4 regions of the Thalassospira xiamenensis M-5 genome follow, and region 1 is predicted to be linked to each of the others. Evidence: predicted binding sites of a transcription regulator. Region 1 holds the regulator's gene; each other region holds the start of a gene.
What was found. Region 1 encodes PhoB, which activates phosphate uptake and scavenging genes when phosphate is short. Its sites were predicted from a motif close to TNTCATAAAACTGTCA; they were not measured.
Positions count from the first base shown of each region.

Region 2: a site for PhoB is predicted at 3,216-3,231, ahead of ugpB (sn-glycerol-3-phosphate ABC transporter substrate-binding protein UgpB). Genes of this name have one in related genera too.
Region 3: a site for PhoB is predicted at 2,604-2,619, ahead of TH3_RS15745 (inorganic phosphate transporter). Genes of this name have one in related genera too.
Region 4: a site for PhoB is predicted at 2,375-2,390, ahead of TH3_RS17225 (bifunctional 2',3'-cyclic-nucleotide 2'-phosphodiesterase/3'-nucleotidase). Genes of this name have one in related genera too.

Region 1 is NZ_CP004388.1:3,889,018-3,893,907, forward strand. It holds gene TH3_RS18095 (cation:proton antiporter domain-containing protein) at 262-2,022, shown strand; gene phoB (phosphate regulon transcriptional regulator PhoB) at 2,085-2,780, opposite strand; gene phoU (phosphate signaling complex protein PhoU) at 2,798-3,520, opposite strand; gene pstB (phosphate ABC transporter ATP-binding protein PstB) at 3,542-4,345, opposite strand; gene pstA (phosphate ABC transporter permease PstA) at 4,347-4,890, opposite strand, start outside.
Region 2 is NZ_CP004388.1:2,074,670-2,079,559, reverse strand. It holds gene ugpE (sn-glycerol-3-phosphate ABC transporter permease UgpE) at 1-846, opposite strand, end outside; gene TH3_RS09770 (ABC transporter permease subunit) at 859-1,737, opposite strand; gene ugpB (sn-glycerol-3-phosphate ABC transporter substrate-binding protein UgpB) at 1,818-3,116, opposite strand; gene TH3_RS09760 (ABC transporter permease) at 3,559-4,419, opposite strand; gene TH3_RS09755 (ABC transporter permease) at 4,434-4,890, opposite strand, start outside.
Region 3 is NZ_CP004388.1:3,383,197-3,388,086, forward strand. It holds gene queA (tRNA preQ1(34) S-adenosylmethionine ribosyltransferase-isomerase QueA) at 1-79, opposite strand, end outside; gene TH3_RS15740 (queuosine precursor transporter) at 195-740, opposite strand; gene TH3_RS15745 (inorganic phosphate transporter) at 1,002-2,531, opposite strand; gene TH3_RS15750 (AsmA family protein) at 2,702-4,890, opposite strand, start outside.
Region 4 is NZ_CP004388.1:3,698,563-3,703,452, reverse strand. It holds gene TH3_RS17240 (GFA family protein) at 1-55, opposite strand, end outside; gene TH3_RS17235 (AraC family transcriptional regulator) at 70-861, opposite strand; gene TH3_RS17230 (MFS transporter) at 1,000-2,286, shown strand; gene TH3_RS17225 (bifunctional 2',3'-cyclic-nucleotide 2'-phosphodiesterase/3'-nucleotidase) at 2,456-4,438, shown strand; gene TH3_RS17220 (GcrA family cell cycle regulator) at 4,535-4,890, opposite strand, start outside.

The DNA.
Region 1 (4,890 bases):
GCGGAACATGGCATTGCGAACGCAGAATAGCAAGCTGCGTCGTCCCGTCGTAATACCATTCGTCACATCGGTGTGATGCGGTTCCCACACTGGCACGCATACCGAAAGCAATCGTCGCGGTCGCCTGCTCTTAAGACGTGTCATCCATCACAGATGCCCTCTCATACGCGAAATTTCCATAGAAATCATAGGGGTATTTCCGCTATCCTGATTTGAACGACTTCCTTTACACGCCTATCTGCGCCGGACGCATAATCCATCATGTCACACAGCGTTCTTTTCGAGCTGTTCCTTGTCCTGACCGCCGCGGTGATTGCCGTCCCGCTGGCACAGAAATTACGTGCGAACTCGATCATCGGTTTCCTGATCGGCGGCTTTTGCATCGGCCCTTTCGGTTTTGGCCTGATCAGTGACCGCGAAGACATTTCAACCGTCGCCGAGCTTGGCATTGTCTTTCTGCTGTTCATGATCGGTCTTGAATTGTCGCGCGAACGCTTGCGCGTGATTGGGGGCCGGTTCGCGACCCTTGGTTTCCTGCAGATCGGCGTCACGATGGCCGTGATGTTCGGTGTATTGCTGCTGATTAATTACGATATGCCCGCCTCTATCGTAATTGCCGGGGCACTGGCCCTGTCATCAACAGCCATTATCCTTAAACAGCTTTCCGATGAGCGCCAGTTGCACACACGTTTCGGGCGTGCAGCCCTTGCCATCCTGCTGTTGCAGGACGTTGCGGTTGGTCCCTTCCTGATCATGGTGCAGGCCGCTGGCAATGCCGGGAGCGAAACCAGCCCCTGGATCAGCGCACTAAGCGGTGTGGGGGCGGTTGCTGTATTGTTGCTGACCGGTCGTTATCTGCTGCCGCGACTCTTTCGGTATATTGCGGCTCTTAAAAACCCGGAACTTTTTGCAATCGGGACCCTGTTTGTCGTTCTGGCTGCCAGCACATTGACCGAAGCCGCGGGCCTTTCAATGGCGCTTGGTGCCTTTATCGCCGGGGTAATGTTGGCCGAGACCGAATTCCGCCATCAGATCGAAGCCGACATTTCGCCATTTCGCGGTGTTTTCCTGTCGCTGTTCTTCATGTCTGTGGGAATGTCGGTCAATGCCAATGTGGTCATCGGTCAGGCCGGAACGATCATTTTGTGGCTGATCGGGCTTCTGGTCATAAAGGCAGCGGTTCTTTTCGGATTGTCCCTGCTGATCGGCTTTAACCGTGCATCTTCAATCCGGGTCGCCATGAGCCTGGCCGCCGGTGGTGAATTCGCCTTCGTCATGCTTGCACTGGCATCGCAGAACGGGGCGGTTCCGATTGACATCGCCGTGATGCTGATCCCGGTGGTTGCGATTTCGATGGGTCTGACGCCGACTTTGATTTCGCTCGGCCATCGCATCGAACAGAAGCTTCATCCCAAGGAAACCGATCAGCTAAGCGAGATTTCGGATGAAACCGACGGCATTCAGAAACATGTTCTGGTAATTGGTTGCGGGCGCGTCGGCCGGGTTCTGGCCCGTCTGCTGCGCACCAAGGAAATCCCGTTTATCGTTCTGGAATCCGATGCCCAACAGGTTTCGCGTGGCCGAGCCGAAGGTCTGCCGGTTTATTTTGCCGATGGGTCCCGACCGGAAACATTTCGTGCCGCCCATACCGAACAGGCCCATATTGCCGCCGTTGCCATGGGCAACCCGCACGCAACCGAAAAGACCGTCGCCTTGCTGCGACAGCATTATCCACATCTGAAAATCTTTGCCCGTGCCCAGGACATCACCCATATCGGTCCGCTGTCACGCAGTGGTGCCGATGCGGCCATCCCAGAGGTACTTGAAACCGGTTTACGCCTGTCCGATCACGTTCTGGCGGCCTGCGATATCCCGCAGGAAGATATCGATATCGAAATAGCCAAGTTCCGGCGTGCCGATATGCTGCTGATGAACGAACTTGCCCCGCGCACCGCGCGCCAAAAAACCGAAGACCAGGCACAAAAAACTGCCAAACCGGCAAAATCCAGGAAAAGCACCTGAAACGCAAAGACCCCCATCACAATAATGGGGGTCTTTCGTTTCGTCTTCCGGAATAACCGCAATCAGGCGGCTTCGACATCCAGTGCATAACCCGCGGCACGAACCGTGCGGATCACATCGCGCGTTCCCTTGACGTCATTCAATGCCTTTCGCAGACGACGAATGTGAACATCAACCGTGCGGGTTTCGACATAGATATTCGGCCCCCAAACCGCATTCAGAAGCTGCTCGCGCGAGAAAACCCGCCCCGGATGTTCCAGGAAATAACGCAGCAGACGGAATTCGGTCGGGCCAAGATGGATAGCCTTGCCGTTACGACTGACACGATGGGCGGCCAGATCCATTTCGATATCGGAATAGATCAACTGCCCTTGTGGTTGCGCCGGACCGGATCGACGCAGAAGTGCGCGAATACGGGCCAGCAATTCACCAATCGCAAACGGCTTGGTCACATAATCGTCGGCCCCGGTATCAAGGCCGCGGATGCGGTCACCTTCTTCACCACGCGCCGTGACCATGATCACCGGCAAATCCCGGCTTTCAGGCTTCCGGCGGATCTGGCGGCAAACCTCGATCCCTGACATCACCGGCAGCATCCAGTCCAGAAGGACCAGATCGACATGGGTTTCGGCCAGAATTTTCAACGCTTCGTCACCGTCCCCGGCTTCGACAACCTGCATCCCCTCGCGTTCGAGGTTGTAGCGCAACATGGTTACGATTGCAGCTTCGTCCTCGACGATAAGAACCGTTGGGTCCATCTTCCTATGCTCCAGTGTCACTCATTCGGTTCTACGACGGCAAAGTTCGCCGCGTCATTTTTTGGCCGAGTATCCATCGGCAGGTCTTCGCCCTTGATCCGGTAATAGATCGTTTCGGCAATGTTGGTCGCATGATCGCCAATACGTTCGATATTCTTGGCGATAAACAGCAGATGGGTCGATGCCGTGATGTTACGCGGATCTTCCATCATATAGGTCAGCAGTTCACGGAACAGGGAATTGTACATATCGTCAACTTCCTGATCGCGCGCCCAGACACGCTGGGCCTTTTCCGCATCACCTTCGATATAGGCATCCAGAACGTCCTTGATGATTTCCTGGCACAGCTTGGCCATGTTCGGGATCACCTGAACCGGGCGGATCGGCGGCACCTGGTTAAGAACCTGCGCACGCTTGGCGATGTTTTTCGCCAGATCACCGATACGTTCCAGATCGTTGGACAGTTTAAGCGCGGTCACCACCTGCCGCAGGTCATCTGCCATCGGCTGACGCAGGGCCAGAAGACGAACGGCAAAATCCTGCACTTCCTGTTCCAGCGTATCGATACGGTGATCGGAAAGAATGACCTTCTCGGCCAGTTCCGAATCCCGTTTAACGATCGCACGAATGGCGGAAATCAGCTGGCTTTCGGCAAGCCCGCCCATCTGCGAAATGATGTTGTTAAGACGGGTCAGTTCTTCGTCAAACGAACTGACGATATGATGTTTCTCATCGACCATCGAAAATACTCCTGCCCGGACTTAACCGAAGCGACCCGTAATGTATCCCTTGGTGCGCTCGTCCTTGGGATTGGTGAAAATCTGATCGGTTTCGCCCACTTCGACCAGCTTGCCGAGATGGAAAAACGCCGTGCGCTGCGACACGCGGGCAGCCTGCTGCATGGAGTGCGTCACGATCACAATGGTGTAGTTCGAACGAAGCTCGTCAATCAGTTCCTCGACCTTTGCGGTTGCAATCGGGTCAAGTGCCGAACACGGTTCATCCATCAGGATGACTTCGGGGCTGACGGCAACCGCACGTGCAATGCAAAGGCGCTGCTGCTGCCCACCAGAAAGACCGGTTGCCGGTTCCGGCAGACGGTCTTTGACTTCTTTCAGTAGACCCGCCCGTTCAAGCGAGGTCATGACGATTTCATCGAGCTCGTCGCGCGAATTCACCAGACCGTGAATACGTGGGCCATAGGCCACGTTGTCATAAATCGACTTCGGGAACGGGTTCGGTTTCTGGAACACCATGCCAATGCGCGCGCGCAACTGAACAACGTCGATTGCCTTGTCATAGATATCACGGTCATCAAGCGTTACCTTGCCCTTGATCGTGACACCGTCAATCGTGTCATTCATGCGGTTCATGCACCGCAGGAAGGTTGATTTGCCGCAGCCCGACGGGCCGATAAGTGCTGTGACCTGGCGTTCGACAATGTCAAGATTGACATCAAAAAGCGCCTGGTTGTCGCCGTAGAAAAGATTGAGGTCACGGGCCGTCATTTTCGGGCTAGTGACTGACGGCTCTGCCGTCATTGCGCTTTGAGTTACAACAGCCATTTTACCACTTCCGTTCAAATTTCTTGCGCAGATACACGGCCAATCCGTTCATCAGGATCAGGAAGCCCAGCAAGACCATGATGGCCGCCGAAGTCTTCTCAACAAAGGCACGTTCCGGACTATCCGCCCACAGATAAATCTGCACCGGCAGAACTGTCGCCGGATCGAGTGCCCCGCCCGGGATATCAACAATAAACGCCACCATACCGATCATCAGAAGCGGTGCGGTTTCCCCGAGAGCCTGCGCCATGCCGATGATGGTCCCGGTCAGAATACCGGGCATCGCCAGCGGTAACACATGATGGGTCACCGTCTGAACCGGCGATGCCCCAAGACCAAGGGCAGCCTGCCGGATCGACGGCGGCACTGCCTTGATCGCCGCACGTGATGCGATGATGATGGTCGGCAATGTCATGAGGGCCAACGTCAGACCACCAACAACCGGGGCCGACCGCGGCAGGTGCATGACATTAAGGTAAACCTCAAGCCCAAGAAGACCGAACACGATCGACGGCACAGCCGCAAGGTTGTTGATGTTGACTTCG
Region 2 (4,890 bases), 1.8 Mb from region 1:
GGTTTCGACCAGACCTTTTACGAACATTCGCTGGAAAATCACCACCACCAGTACCGGCGGGATGGTTGCCATGATTGTCAGTGCAAATGCCTTGGGGAACTGCGGAATCTGGCCGCCTTCATAAAGCGAATTATAAACCTGCTTGATCCCGATCACGATGGTGTAAAGCTGATCATCAGTAGTCATCAGCAACGGCCAAAGATACTGGTTCCAGCCAACCACAAACATGATGATAAAGATCGCGGCAATCATGGTGACCGAAAGCGGCACCAGAATATCGATGAAGAAACGAAGCGGCCCTGCCCCATCCAGACGCGCGGCTTCCAAAAGCTCATCCGGAACAGACCGGAAAAACTGACGGAAGAAAAACGTACCTGTTGCCGACGCAATCAGCGGCAGGATCAAGCCGGTATAGGTATTGAGTAGCCCAAGGCTTGATACCACCTCGTAGGATGGCACAATTCGCACTTCAAGAGGCAGCAAAAGGGTCGAGAAAATGACCCAGAATATCGGCACCGCGAGCCGGAAGCGGAAATAGACGATCGCATATGCCGCCATCATTGAAATGATGACTTTGCCAATCGCAAAGCCAAGTCCAAGAACCATGCTGTTAAACAGCATTTCAAGCGCCGTAACACGGCCTTTTGTTGCTGCCGTGTCAAACAGGATCGCGCCATAATTTTCAAGGAAATGTCCGCCAAACCAGAACTGCAAGCCGTTCTGGAACAGAAATTCACGCGTATGGGTCGATGAAACGAACGCAATCCATACCGGCAGGATCATAAAGAGCGATCCAAGAATAAGGATCACATGATTGGTAATAGAACGCCATTTTGACTGATACATGACGCGTCCCCCCTAATAATGCACTTTGCGTTCGATAAATCGGAACTGGAACACAGTCAGCACGCTGACCATGATCATAAGCAGCACGGATTGCGCCGAACTACCGCCCATATCCGCTCCAAGGAATCCGTCGACATAAACCTTGTAAACAAGGGTTGCTGTCGCACCGCCCGGTGATCCCTTGGTGGAAACATCGATGATCCCGAACGTTTCAAAGAACGCATAGGTCAGGTTGATCACCATCAGGAAGAATGTGGTTGGCGCCAGCAGAGGGAAGGTAATCGTCCAGAAACGACGTTCCGCACTTTTGCAATCCAGCGTCGCGGCTTCAGTTACCGATTTCGGAATTCCCTGCAAACCTGACAGGAAGAAAATGAAATTCACACTGACCTGTTTCCACACGGCAATCAGTGTCACGACAAATGCCGCATCATTGGCATTCTGGATGTGATTGAACTCAAACCCGAAGCTGTTGAACAGCTTGTATAGATCGCCCATCAAAGGGTTGAACAACATATTGCCCAGCAAGCCAGCCACGGGCGGCGCAACGGCATATCCCCACATCAAAAGCGTTTTATATGATTTGGCTCCACGGATCACTTCATCGGCCCGAACGGCAAGAAACAGCGAAATCGCGATGGAAATGAATGCCACAAGGAAGGAAAAGACAGCTGTGAAAATGGCTGACTTCAGCCAGCTGCTGCTCGAAAGCACATCCTCAAAATTTCGGAACCAAACAAATTGCGAGGACATGCCAAAGGCGTCCTCAAGCAGGAAAGACTGATAAACTGCCTGTGCGGCAGGCCACAGGAAAAATATCGCAATAATCAGAATTTGCGGTGCCACAAAAAAGTATGGCACCGGGCTGTGCCCGAATTGTACGCGTTTCATTGCTGACGCAACCCCAAGACCGGTCCAGGAATCGAAAAACAGGGCGGCCGGTAAAAGCCGCCCTGTCAGCGAGATAATGCTTAGTTCGAATAGGTATCGTGGAAGCGCTTCAGAAGCGCATTGCCTTCTTCCTCGATCGTAGCAAAAGCTTGATCGATGGTTGCTTCACCATTCATCATCTTGTCGACTTCGCGATAGATGACTTCACGGATCTGAACGTAGAAACCAAGGCGATAACCTTTGGTCCACTCTCCACCTTCTTCGGAAAGCTGCTGAATGCCGACTTCTGCGTCCGGGCTTTCGTTATAGTAGCCTTCTTTCTTGGCAAGCTCGTAGGCCGCGGTGGTGATCGGAACATAACCGGTTTCTTTGTGCCAGTAGAACTGGGTTTCCGGTTTGGTCAGGAACTCGAAGAATTTCGCAACGCCAGCATCTTCTTCTGCACTGTGGCCAGAGAATGCGAACAGCGAGGCACCACCGATGAAGGTCGATTTCGGCGCGTCACCAACGCCTTCCCAATATGGAAGGGTCGAAGTGCCAAATTCAAACTGTGCAGATTTTTTCAGACCACCGAACGAGCCGGAAGAACCGAGCCACATTGCAGCTTTCTGCTGCAGGAAGGCGTCCTGGTTGGCGCCCCATGCGCGGCCATAGTAACCGAAATAACCGGCATCTTTCCATTCTTTGACGTGCTTCCAGTGATCTTTGAGCGCGTCATTGTTGTATAGAAGTTCAACATCCGTGCTATCATAACCATTGTTGGCGGTTGCCATCTGAAGGTTGTGACGCGACATGAAGTTTTCAAAGAATATCCACGGGCTGTGTGATTCGGCAAGGCCTTCGAAACCGGCTTCTTTCAGCTTAGGTGCGATTTCTTCGAATTCCTGCCAGGTTTTCGGCACCTCAACACCGGCTTTGGCCAACGCATCTTTGTTGAAATAAAGCAGCGGGGTCGAGCTGTTGAACGGCATGCCAATCATCTTGCCGTCGGAATCGGCATAGAAGTAGCGAACCCCCGGGATGTAATCATTGATGTCAAACTTGACACCATTTGACTGCATAAGGTCCTGAACCGGTTTAACAGCGCCTTTGGCGTTAATGATGGTTGCAGCACCGGCATCGAAGATCTGGATGATGTTCGGCTGGTTTTTCGCGCGGAAAGCAGCAATACCGGCCGTCATCGTGTCTTCGTAACCGCCTTTGTTCACAGCAACCAGTTGGTATTCGTCCTGGCTGGCGTTGAAGTCGGCAGTGATCTGATTGACGACATCGCCCAGTGCGCCGTCCATGGCATGCCACCAGGTGATCTCGGTCGCAGCATTCGCTGTGCCGCCCAGTGCGAACACAGCTGCTGCTGCCATCAGGGTTTTGCGAAACATGATCTTCTATCTCCCAAATAAAAACTCGTTCGCGCCAACCGCCTGTTGATCGGTCGACACAACGCATTCGTTTTCATTCGAGGGGGACGTTTCCTCAAGTGACAGTTTTCGGAAATTTACTTTTGATGCGCGAAATGACCTTAAAAACTGTCAGTTTTTGATTTTTAGTGTGTATTCGACCCCTTCAAATGTTCATATGAACATCTCATAAATCGAACAGCTTGCAAAGGCTTTCAATCCTGATGAATGGCATAAATGTCTTTCACATGCGCACATTTAACATTTCCCCAGATTTTTCGGCACTTTCACAAATATTACAAAGTCATGCACTTGCAACAATGCATTGCAACAACTCCATTTGCATATGCAAAACGGGTACCCAAAGGATACCCGTTCAATGTTCATTTGCGAACATGGATCGCTGCATCTTGACGCCGTAATCTCAGGTGGAATTCCTGTCACGCTGAACAAAAACGGAAAGCAATGCCAAGCCGCCAGAAACCACCATAAGCAGCAGGGACAGCGCGTTCAGAACCGGTGTTGATCCCTGTTTGAGGCGGTCAAACATGGCAATGGTCAACGGCGCATCAGATCCGACTAGCATCAGTGTTGTGTTGAAATTTTCAAACGACATCAGGAATGCAACGATCCCCGCCCCGATTAATGCCGGTTTCAGGAATGGGATGGTAACCGTCCAAAGAGCTGCCTGTCGTGTTGCACCAAGATTAAGTGCGGCTTCTTCCAGACTGATGTCAAACTTGCGAAGACGCGCAGAAATCACCAGCGTCGTTATCGTAGTGATAAAAGCAAATTGTCCGATAATCACCAGAAACAGCCCCGGTCGCAGGAAATCAAGATCCCATCCAATCGCTTCTTCAATTCCGTTTGCAATGGCATTGGAAAAGACCAGAATCGATATGCCCAATATGACCCCGGGAATAACCAAGGGCGACAACGCCACCACATAAAGCAGATTTTTTCCCGGAAACTGCGCACGTTCAAACAGGAACGCATTGCAGGTTCCGACAGTAACCGACAGCAAGGTCACCCAAAATGCGACAAAGGCTGAAACCCCAACGCTTTCCAGCAACTTGCCGTCATTGAATATTCCGATATACGGACCGTCGCTACCAAAGAACCATTTGAGTGTGCCTCCCTCCCATGGCATGGACGGGAACAGGCTATCATTGAAAGCAAACACACCAACAACAATCAACGGCGCACTAAGGTAGATGAAAAATAGAGCGATATACCCTGCGTAAATGCCTTTGTAAAAGCGCGGCTGCGGAATGCTCGGAATCATGGCGGTTTCCTCCCTCAGCTCACGGTTTCTGAAAGTGTCTGGCGGCTCAGCTTCAGACCGATCCAAACAATCATCGATGACAGAACCAGCAGCAGGAACCCGAATGCCGATCCGGATTCCCAGTTAAACCGCGTGATGAACTGTGTATAGATTTGCTCGGTAAACCAAAGGCTATCCTTGCCGCCCAAAAGGTTCGGGGTCAGATAGTTACCAAGTGTCAGCATGAAAACAACGATGCAGCCTGACGCGATTCCGGGCATGGCATGCGGAATGACGATATCGCGTGTCACCGTGAATGCATTTCCGCCAAGGTCATAGCCTGCCTCAATCAAACTGTCGTCAAGGCTGTCAAGTACTGACACAAGAGGCACGACCATGAACAACATCGACGTATATACAAGCCCCACCATGATGGTGGCATCATTATAAAGCATCTCAACAGGCCCATCGGCGATCCCGGCCCATTGCAGG
Region 3 (4,890 bases), 510 kb from region 1:
GGGCACTGTCACGCGGGTTGGCCGGATGTTCGGCAATGCACTCACGCGGCAGATCGAAATCGAACAGATCGACTTTCATCAGAAAAACAAAACCTGCAATTATCAGAAAAAATCAGAGGGGCGCTTTATATCGCCCCCCTATGCAAAACCTCAAGGCATCGCGTCGGAATATCAGCCCTGCATCAACCCCGCTATCAGCCTTGGGCAGGGGCTGCTTTCATACGCGGGGTCACCACCGTCATCAGCAAACGGAACGGTGCCAGACAGGTCAGCGCCATGATGATCTTGGCGCTGAAATCGCCCATCGCCCATGTATGCCACGGAAGCCCGGTACCGACAAAAGCGATGGAAAAGAACAAGGCCGTATCCACCGCCGACCCGATCCCCGATGAGATCAGCGGGGCTTTCCACCAGGTCGCACGGCGCAGCCTGTCAAACACCGTCACATCAAGCATCTGCGCAATCAGAAACGCCGTGCCCGATGCAATCGCAATACGCGTATCGGCAACGATCAACGACAGAACAACCGCAATCGCAAACCCGGCCAGCACGACAAGGCGTGCCGCCGCTGCCCCGCGTGCGCGGTTGGTCAGGTCCGTCACCAGAAACGCCACCGGATAGGTAAACGCCCCATAAGTCAGCCAGTCGGCCAAAACGCCCGGCAGCGGATATTCAACCAGAATGTTCGATGCAACAACCGTCACGGCCATTGCCAGAACGCCAATAATGATGGCTTTCATCGTTTTTCCTTAACCAAAATCCTGACCAAAAGCAGAACGCACGCATAGGAAATCTCGCGGCCCACTTTGATTGGGCGACGATTCGGCACGGGTTTGATTCAAATTATGGTTGGGGTAATTACGCTTGGAGACCCCAGGCGTCAAGGAAAAACGGCGGTCAGACAAAGCCTGACCGCCGCTGCAGATCGCCACAAGCTGCTCCGGGGAAAAGGAGGAGCACCGTGCCGCGAAACGTCAATTCTGCGCCTAATTCCGACGGAATTAAAGCATGATCCCGCGAATGGTGAAAAACAGCAACGCGCCAAGGAACGCCCCGGCCGGAACCGTGATCACCCACGCGGTCGCAATCGTCACCGCATACCGACGCCGCACCAGCAACCGCTTGCGCAGTTTCTTCTCGGCCTTTTCGGCCTGTGCCGGGTCAAGCTGACGCAGGGCTTCGATATGCTGTTTCTGTTCGTCACTTTCCTGTTCCGCACCGACCAGCATCGGCGCACTATCCATCCGGCGACGATGGCTTAGCGTTTCACGCAGGAACCCGACCCCAAACACCGCACCAACCGCAATATGGGTCGAACTGACCGGAAGACCCAGCGCGGATGCCACAATCACCGTCAAAGCCGCCGACAGCGCCACGGTATAGGCCCGGATCGGATCAAGCTTGGTGATTTTCGATCCGACCGTCTTGATCAGTTTCGGCCCGAACAGGATCAGACCGGCAGAAATACCAATCGCCCCGATCACCATCACCCAGATCGGGATCGGGGCCGATGTCACGATCTCGCCGCTATCAACACCCGAAACGATGGCGGCCAACGGTCCAATGGCATTCGCCACATCATTTGATCCATGCGCGAATGACAGAAGGGCTGCGGACACGACCAGCGGAATGCGAAACAGCGATGCGATTTCCTTGCGCCGCCCGGTCATGTTACGCGACGCATGCAGCACGGCCTTGCGGGTCGGCAACAGGGTGACGAAAAAGGCTGCGATACCGATAACAATGACCTGCCACGTATCAGCAGCCCAGATCTTTTTGATCCCCTTCATCATCAGATACATGGTGAAGGCCGATACCATCACACCGACCAAAATCGGCACCCATTTGCGGGCCGCTTCGACGCAATTTTCGGTATACAGAATCTTGAACTTGATAAAGGCAAGGAACGCGGCTGCGATCACGCCACCCAGAACCGGCGAAATCACCCAGCTTGCGGCAATCGTGCCCATAGTCGGCCAATTGACCGCGCCAATGCCGACGGCTGCCATACCCGCCCCCATCACACCGCCAACGATGGAATGGGTGGTCGATACCGGCGCGCCCAGCCATGTGGCAAGGTTAAGCCAAAGGGCGGCTGCCAGAAGGGCCGCCATCATCGCCCAGACAAAGGTCTGTGCATCGGGCATCTGGGTCGGGTCGATAATGCCGTTCTTGATCGTGCCAACAACATCGCCACCGGCGATAATCGCCCCGGCTGCTTCAAACACGGCTGCAATCAAAAGGGCGCCAACCATGGTCAGCGCCTTTGAACCAACCGCCGGACCAACATTGTTGGCCACGTCATTGGCACCGATATTCAGTGCCATGTAACCGCCGATCACCGCAGCGGCGATCAGGAACCCACTTTGCGGCAGGCCGCCCATGTGAAAGGCGACAAAGGCGCTGCACGCCAAAAGAAAGACAAGCGCAAGTCCGAGCTTCGCACTCAGGGAGGCAGTCTCTCCGGCACCCGCATCCATGCGGCGCTGCCATTTGAGATCCTTATCCAGAGCGGTTTTCTTTGCGACCATGATCAACCGTTACTTAAAAAGGGAATCGACGCGCGGATCATGTCGAAGCAAACCCGGTTTGTTAAGGTTTTTTTGCCTTTTTATGACAGCCATGTCCCGACCGCATCCCGCCAATAGCAAAACGGCCCCGCAATGCAGGGCCGTTTTACGTTTGGAACAGTTGTGAAAAGTTATCGACCGAACTGGTTCAGAAGCCCTTTCAGAACATCCTTGGCCGCATCCTTGGCGGCATCCTTGCCCGAACTTCCCGATCCGCTATCGGATGAACCACTCCCGCCCAGTGCCTTATCAAGGATATTATCCAGAACCTTGATCGCGACCTTGTCCATGCGCCCGGTAATCGCCGGGTTGCTGATATTGCCCTTGGCGTAAACGCTAAATGGCGGTAATTCTTCGATTTTCTCGGAAAAATCGAAATCGGCCTGCGTATCCATCTGCCATTTCGGCAGATCAAGGGTCGCATCGGCATCCGCCGTCCCCACACGCGATGTCGCTTCGACACGGGTGGTTTTGGCAATCCCGTTGGTGATGGCAATGTCGGCCTCAAGGGTCTGAACCAGATCGTTGTTACCGACCCCTTCAACCACCATCGCCTGCGGGCCCTGCTGCAACAATGCCTGAATGTTCAGCTTCGGATCAGCAGACCGTTTATCGGCATTGCTGAACCGGACATTATTCAGAACAAGGTTCGCCGTACCATTCAACGCACTGACCAGCTTGCGCGATGTATTGCCCGATGCGGTGACATCAAACTTCGTCGCCGCCCCGCCGATCACCGTGTCATTGGCAACCCGGATCGGGGTCAGCTTTTCGATATCCGCCCCGTCAAGATTACCTTTAAGCGCCAGTTTCGGCGTATCGGAATTGCGCGCATCAAACGTGCCATCAATCGACAAATTCCCATCGCCCAGAAGGCCGGTGAATTTCTGAATGGTCAGAAGCCCGGTCACGAGTGTCGCCTTCAAATCCGGCTTCACAAGGCTGTAGGTATCGAAATCAAGCTGATCAAATGCGACCGTGATATCGGCATCAATCGACCGCAGGGCCGATACATCAATCACCGTATCATCCCACGGCGTGCCGTCACGGGCATCAACAGTCGTAACCTTCATCGTGGTCGGCATATTGAAAGCCGCCCGGCGCGCACCGCTACCGCCTTCGGGCATCAGTCCGGCCCGTTTTGCCGCGGGCACGAACGGATCAACATTCAATACCCCGCCCGAAAGGGCCACGGCCAGTTTCGGCTGCGCCCCGGTGGCGTCGAAATCAACGTCACCCCTGGTTTCAAACGGACCGATACCGAACTTCGCGATATCAAGCGCGATATTCTTGGCATTGCCCTTGACCGTACTGTCCAGAACCAGACGCCCCAGATTGCCCGACGGCTCATAGGTCGGTGCCAGCAACGGCAACACACGGTTCAGGCTTGATGCCTGCATCGCAAGTTTGCCATCAATGCCCGGTGTCGCCCCAAACAGGTCGCTCAGCACCCCGTTCAATGCCACCTGCATCAACGGGTTGGATACATCAAGATCAAGGTTCGGGCCGGTCACCGGGCCATTCAGCCCGATATTGGCCTGAATGCTTTTATATTCGCTGGCCGGTGCCGGAAGCGTCATACCGGTCAGCTTCGCCAACGGCGCCAGCGTTTTGGCCGTGACTTTAAGCTTGATCCCCTCGAATGCCGGAACAGCCACATCGCCACGGAACACACCGCTGGCACTGGCCGAAAGCCCGGCCGCATCGGCCACTGCAAAATTGTTCAGCGTGATCTGCGAACCGCTCAGGCTGCCATCAATCGAAATGCCCTTGATCGACACACCCGATGAAATGATTTCATCAGCCGCCAACCGATAATTGGCCGCAACACCATCAAGCGGTGCCAGCGCATCCTTGATCATCCTGACCATGGCATCACCGCCCGCCGCGGGTCCCGACGACGGGGCCGCATCCGAACCGTTCGCTGCCGTGCCGGAATCCGTTGTTGCGGAATCGTTGCCCGCTGGGCTTGCCGCATCGCCATTTCCGGCGGCTGGTGCTGCCGAAACATACTGATCCAGATTGATACGATCGAGCTTAAGACCAATACCAAGTGCCGGAAGCCCCTCGCCGCTCAGATTGGCGACGATGGCACCGCGAATGGCCGTATCGTCAATCCGCATATCCAGATCGGAAATATCAAGCTTGTCAGGTGTCCCCTTGACCCCGCCCGTCAACGAGAAACGACGCAACCGGTCCGCCCGGATGCCATCAACATCCACCCCAAGCCAGCGCGCCACCGCACGAATGTTTTCCGATGCCATCTCATAGGAAAGGGCCGCACTCGGCTTCGGACCTTCGCCCGAAATGCTGCCAAACA
Region 4 (4,890 bases), 190 kb from region 1:
CACGATAACGCACCGCACCGCACTGGCAGCCGCCTTTGTATGATTTCTCGCTCATTTTATCCTCCTGCGTTACCGGAAATACCCACCCGGCGTTTTGCCGGTGGCCTTGCGAAACATCGCGATAAAGGCCGAGGTGTTTTCATAACCGAGATCAAGGGCAACCTCGGTGACCGGTCGATGATGGGCCAGTTTTTCAAGCGCGTAAAGCAGGCGCAGCTTTTGCCGCCAGTCGCGAAACGGCATGCCGGTTTCGCGTTGAAACAGGCGGGCCAGCGTGCGTGACGATGCACCGCAATCGCGCGACCAGTTATCAAGGGTTCGGTTATCAGACGGATTGGCCTGCAACTGTTCGCAGATGCGCGCCAGGCGCGGGTCCTTGGGGGCGGGCAGATGCAGGTTATCGTCTCTGGGTGGTTTAAGCTGATCAAGCAGCACGCGGATCAGCCGCCCCTCAGCCCCGGCTTCGTCATATTCAATCGGGATTTCGGTTGCGGCCCGGATCAGTTCACGCAGAAGCGGGCTTACATCCAGCACCGTGCAGCGATCCGGCAAATCGACCGGGGCATTTTTATCGATATAGATATGGCGCGCACGGGTGAAGGTGGCGTGACTGACGGCATGTTCAACGCCCGGCGGCACCCAGACCGCGCGCTGGGGCGGGACGACCCAGATGCCAGCTTTGGTGGTGACGGTCATGGTGCCTTCGATGGCAAAAATCAGCTGATGCCAGTCGTGACTGTGCGCGCCGATGCTGTATCCGGCGGGAAGGTCGCTCATGCGGACATAAACCGGACGCGGCAGATGATCGGGCCGGGGACGGGAATGTTGCGGATATTTCGGGATATCCCGTGATCCATCCATAAGAATGTCCTGTTTGCGCTATATGATGGCAGATTATCGCAAGACAGACGTGTGCGGCAACGCTAGTTTGAAGTCCTTCCAACCAAACAGATAAAAGCACGTGCCCCGATTGCCACCGGTTCCGTGCGGGGAAACATCATGTCCAAGGATTTACCACCGGAAACAAGCACCCATGCCGCCCCCATCGAGGTGCCGGGCAATCCCGATCTGTCGGGTGGGGCGGTTGCGCACAAGGGATGGCGCAACCCGGAAGTGTTGCTGATTTTCATGGCGGCTGCGATGCCGTTGTCGTTTTCGACCTGGATGGCGTTGTTAAACAACTTTTCGGTCGAGATGGCGGATTTTACCGGTCGCGAGATCGGGATTTTGCAGTCGTTGCGCGAAATTCCGGGCTTTATGGCCTTCACCGCGATTTTCGTCCTCATCATCCTGCGCGAACAGACCTTTGCCCTGATTTCGCTGCTGGTGTTGGGGATTGGGGTGGCGATTTCTGGCTATTTCCCCACCGTTGTCGGGCTTTATTGCACCACGGTCCTGATGTCGATCGGGTTCCATTATTTTGAAACCATGCAGCAGGCATTGTCGTTGCAATGGGTGAAAAAGGACCGCACCGCGATGGTGATGGGCCGACAGCTTTCGGCGAAATCGTTATCGTCGCTGGTGATGTTTGGCATTGTCTGGGCGATGCTGGAACTTCTCGATGTCGAATATCGCTATGTCTATCTGTTTGGCGGGGCCTTGACGATTATTGCCGCGCTGTTTGCCTGGATGGCGTTCCCGAAATTTGCCGATGCCCACCCGCAGACCAAGAAACTGATCCTGCGTAAACGGTACTGGCTTTATTACGCCCTGACCTTCATGAGCGGGGCACGCCGCCAGATTTTCACCGTGTTTGCCGGGTTCCTGATGGTCGAGAAGTTTGGTTATGATGCCGCCACCATTACGCTTCTGTTCCTTCTGAACCATGCGATCAATATGGTGATGGCCCCCAAGATCGGGAAGCTGATCGGCAAGTGGGGCGAACGCAAGGCCCTGACATTTGAATATATAGGTCTGTTCATTGTATTTGTGTCTTATGCCTTTGTCGAAAGCGACAAGCTGGCCGGGGCGCTTTATGTCATCGATCATCTGTTCTTTGCGATGGCGATTGCGATCAAAACCTATTTCCAGAAGATCGCCGACCCGGCCGACATTTCATCGACGGCGGGTGTCAGCTTTACCATCAACCATATTGCCGCAGTGTTCATTCCGGTGGCGTTCGGGTTGTTGTGGCTGATTTCGCCGTCAGCGGTGTTTCTGGCCGGGGCGGCGATGGCGCTGGTGTCACTGGTCCTGGCGCTGAATGTGCCCGATGACCCGGAGCCGGGGAACGAGGTGGTTATGGGATACAAGTCCGATCAACCGGTGCTGCGCCCGGCAGAATAGAAAAGCCGCCTTAACTGGTGCAGAATTTCAATATGTCAAACGCCCGCGATCATCTTGCGGGCGTTTTCATTTGTGTTTGCCTTGCTATTTTCGCAAAATCTTCAAATCCTGACCAAACGAACAATCATAATGTCAGGCACGAGCATCGCTTCAACAGGGACCCTTTCACATGTCATATTTTCGTCTGGCCGGTCGTGCAGTTTTTGGTCGTGCAGTTGCGGGATCAGTCTTGTCGCTGACGGTCGCACTTGCTAGCGGCACGGCATTGGCCGACAGCGCCGTATCGTTGCGCATTCTGGAAACCACCGATATCCACACGCATCTGGTCAATTACGATTATTATCGCGACAGTTCGTCGGATACGGTTGGTCTGGCCAAGGTCGCGACCCTGTTGAAAAACGCGCGCGGTGAGGCCGAAAACGTCGTCCTGATCGATAATGGTGACCTGATCCAGGGCAACCCGCTTGGCGATTACATGGCAAAGCGCCACGGCCTGAAAGAGGGCGAGGTGCATCCGGTTTACAAGGCGATGAACCTTTTGGGTTATGACGCGGCCAATATCGGCAATCATGAATTCAACTATGGTCTCGATTTCCTGGGCAAAAGTCTTTCTGGGGCCAAATTCCCCTATGTCAGTGCCAATGTTTTTGCCGATGACGGCGATAATGATGCCGAAAATGACAAACCGTATTTCCAGCCCTATGTGATCCTTGATCGTGAATTTACCGATGGCGACGGCAAAAAGCACAAGGCCAAGGTCGGCGTGATCGGGTTTGTCCCGCCGCAGATCATGCAGTGGGACAAGGCCAATCTGGAAGGCAATGTCGTGACCAAGGACATTGTCGAAATGGCCAGAAAATACGTGCCGGAAATGCGCGAAAAGGGCGCGGACATCGTGATTGCGGTGCCGCATTCGGGCCTGTCGACACTGGCACGTGAAGGTATGGAAGAAAACGCCACCTATTATCTGAGCCAGGTTGACGGCATTGATGCCATCTTGTTTGGCCATGCCCATACGGTGTTCCCGTCCGATGCCTATGCAAATATAGACGGTGTCGACCTTGCCAAAGGCACGATCAATGGTGTGGCCGCCGTTATGCCGGGCTTTTGGGGCAGCCACCTTGGCGTGATTGACCTGACACTTTCGGTCAATGATGCCGGGGAATGGAAGGTGACCGACAGCTTTTCGGAAGCACGTCCGATTTATCACCGCGAAGGCCGTGATATCACCCCGCTGGTCGATGCCGACCCGGAGGTAATAGAGGCGGTTAAAGAAGAGCACGAGGCAACCATTGCCTATATGCGCGAAGGTGTCGGTACGACGGTCGCCCCGATCAACAGTTTCTTTGCACTGGTGGCGGATGATCCGTCGATCCAGATCGTGACCAATGCCCAGAAATGGTATCTGGAACGTATCCTGAAGGGATCGGAATATGACGGGATGCCGATCCTGTCGGCGGGGGCACCGTTCAAGGCCGGTGGCCGTGGCGGCCCGGAATATTTCACCGACATCCCCGAAGGCAAGATCGCACTAAAGAACGTTGCCGATCTTTATATCTATCCCAATACATTGCGGGCGGTGCTGCTTGATGGTGCGCAGGTCCGTGAATGGTTGGAAATGTCGGCCGTACAGTTCAATCAGATTGACCCGAACAGCCGGGAAGAGCAGCCGCTGATCAACGAGACATTCCCGACCTATAACTTTGATGTTATCGACGGGGTCAATTACCAGATCGATGTAACCCAACCGGCCCGATACAACGCATCGGGCGAGGTGGTAAACAAGGATGCACACCGCGTCATCAATCTGACCTATGATGGCAAGCCGGTTGCCGACGATCAGAAATTCGTGGTTGCGACCAATAATTACCGTGCTGGCGGCGGGGGCAATTTCCCGGGACTTGATGGTTCAAGCATCATCATCGAAGCACCCGATGAAAACCGTACGGTTCTGGCGAACTATATCCTTGAGGAAAAGGAAATCGATCCGAAGGCCGACGGCAACTGGAGCCTGGCCCCCATCGGGGAGGCATCCAAGGTGACGTTTGTCACCAGTCCCAAGGCATCCTCGGCAATGAACGCACCCGACAATATCAGCTTTGTCGGCGAGGATGAAAACGGTTTTGCCCAATATGTCCTTCAGTCGAAATAGGACTGGACCCGAAACAGAAAAAGCCGCCCATCGGAAGAGGGCGGCTTTTTAATTGGGCGTGCGCGAAGACCGTTAAGGTCAGCGACAGCCAGACTGTTACTTTTTGGGACCGTGCGACATATGCGGCGCATTCGGGCGACCCGGAACATTCCGCGGGCCGTCTTCGCGCGGGTTTTTGCCGTTCAGATAGGCGGCTGCGCAATGTTCGTCGCAGTAAGGTTTGCTCGGCACAGATTTCTTGCCGCAGAAATGGAAGTCTTCATCGCCCGGATCACCGAACGGCCAGCGGCACATACCGGCACCGAGATCAAAGATGCTGATGCCTTTGCTCTGCACTTTCGGGGTCGGTGCCTTTTTCGGCTCGCTCTCTTCGGCGCGGCGCTGGATCGGGGAGGGGCGCTTGGGCAGGCCAAGGCGGTGTGCCTTGCCAACGACGGCGTTTTTGCCAACGC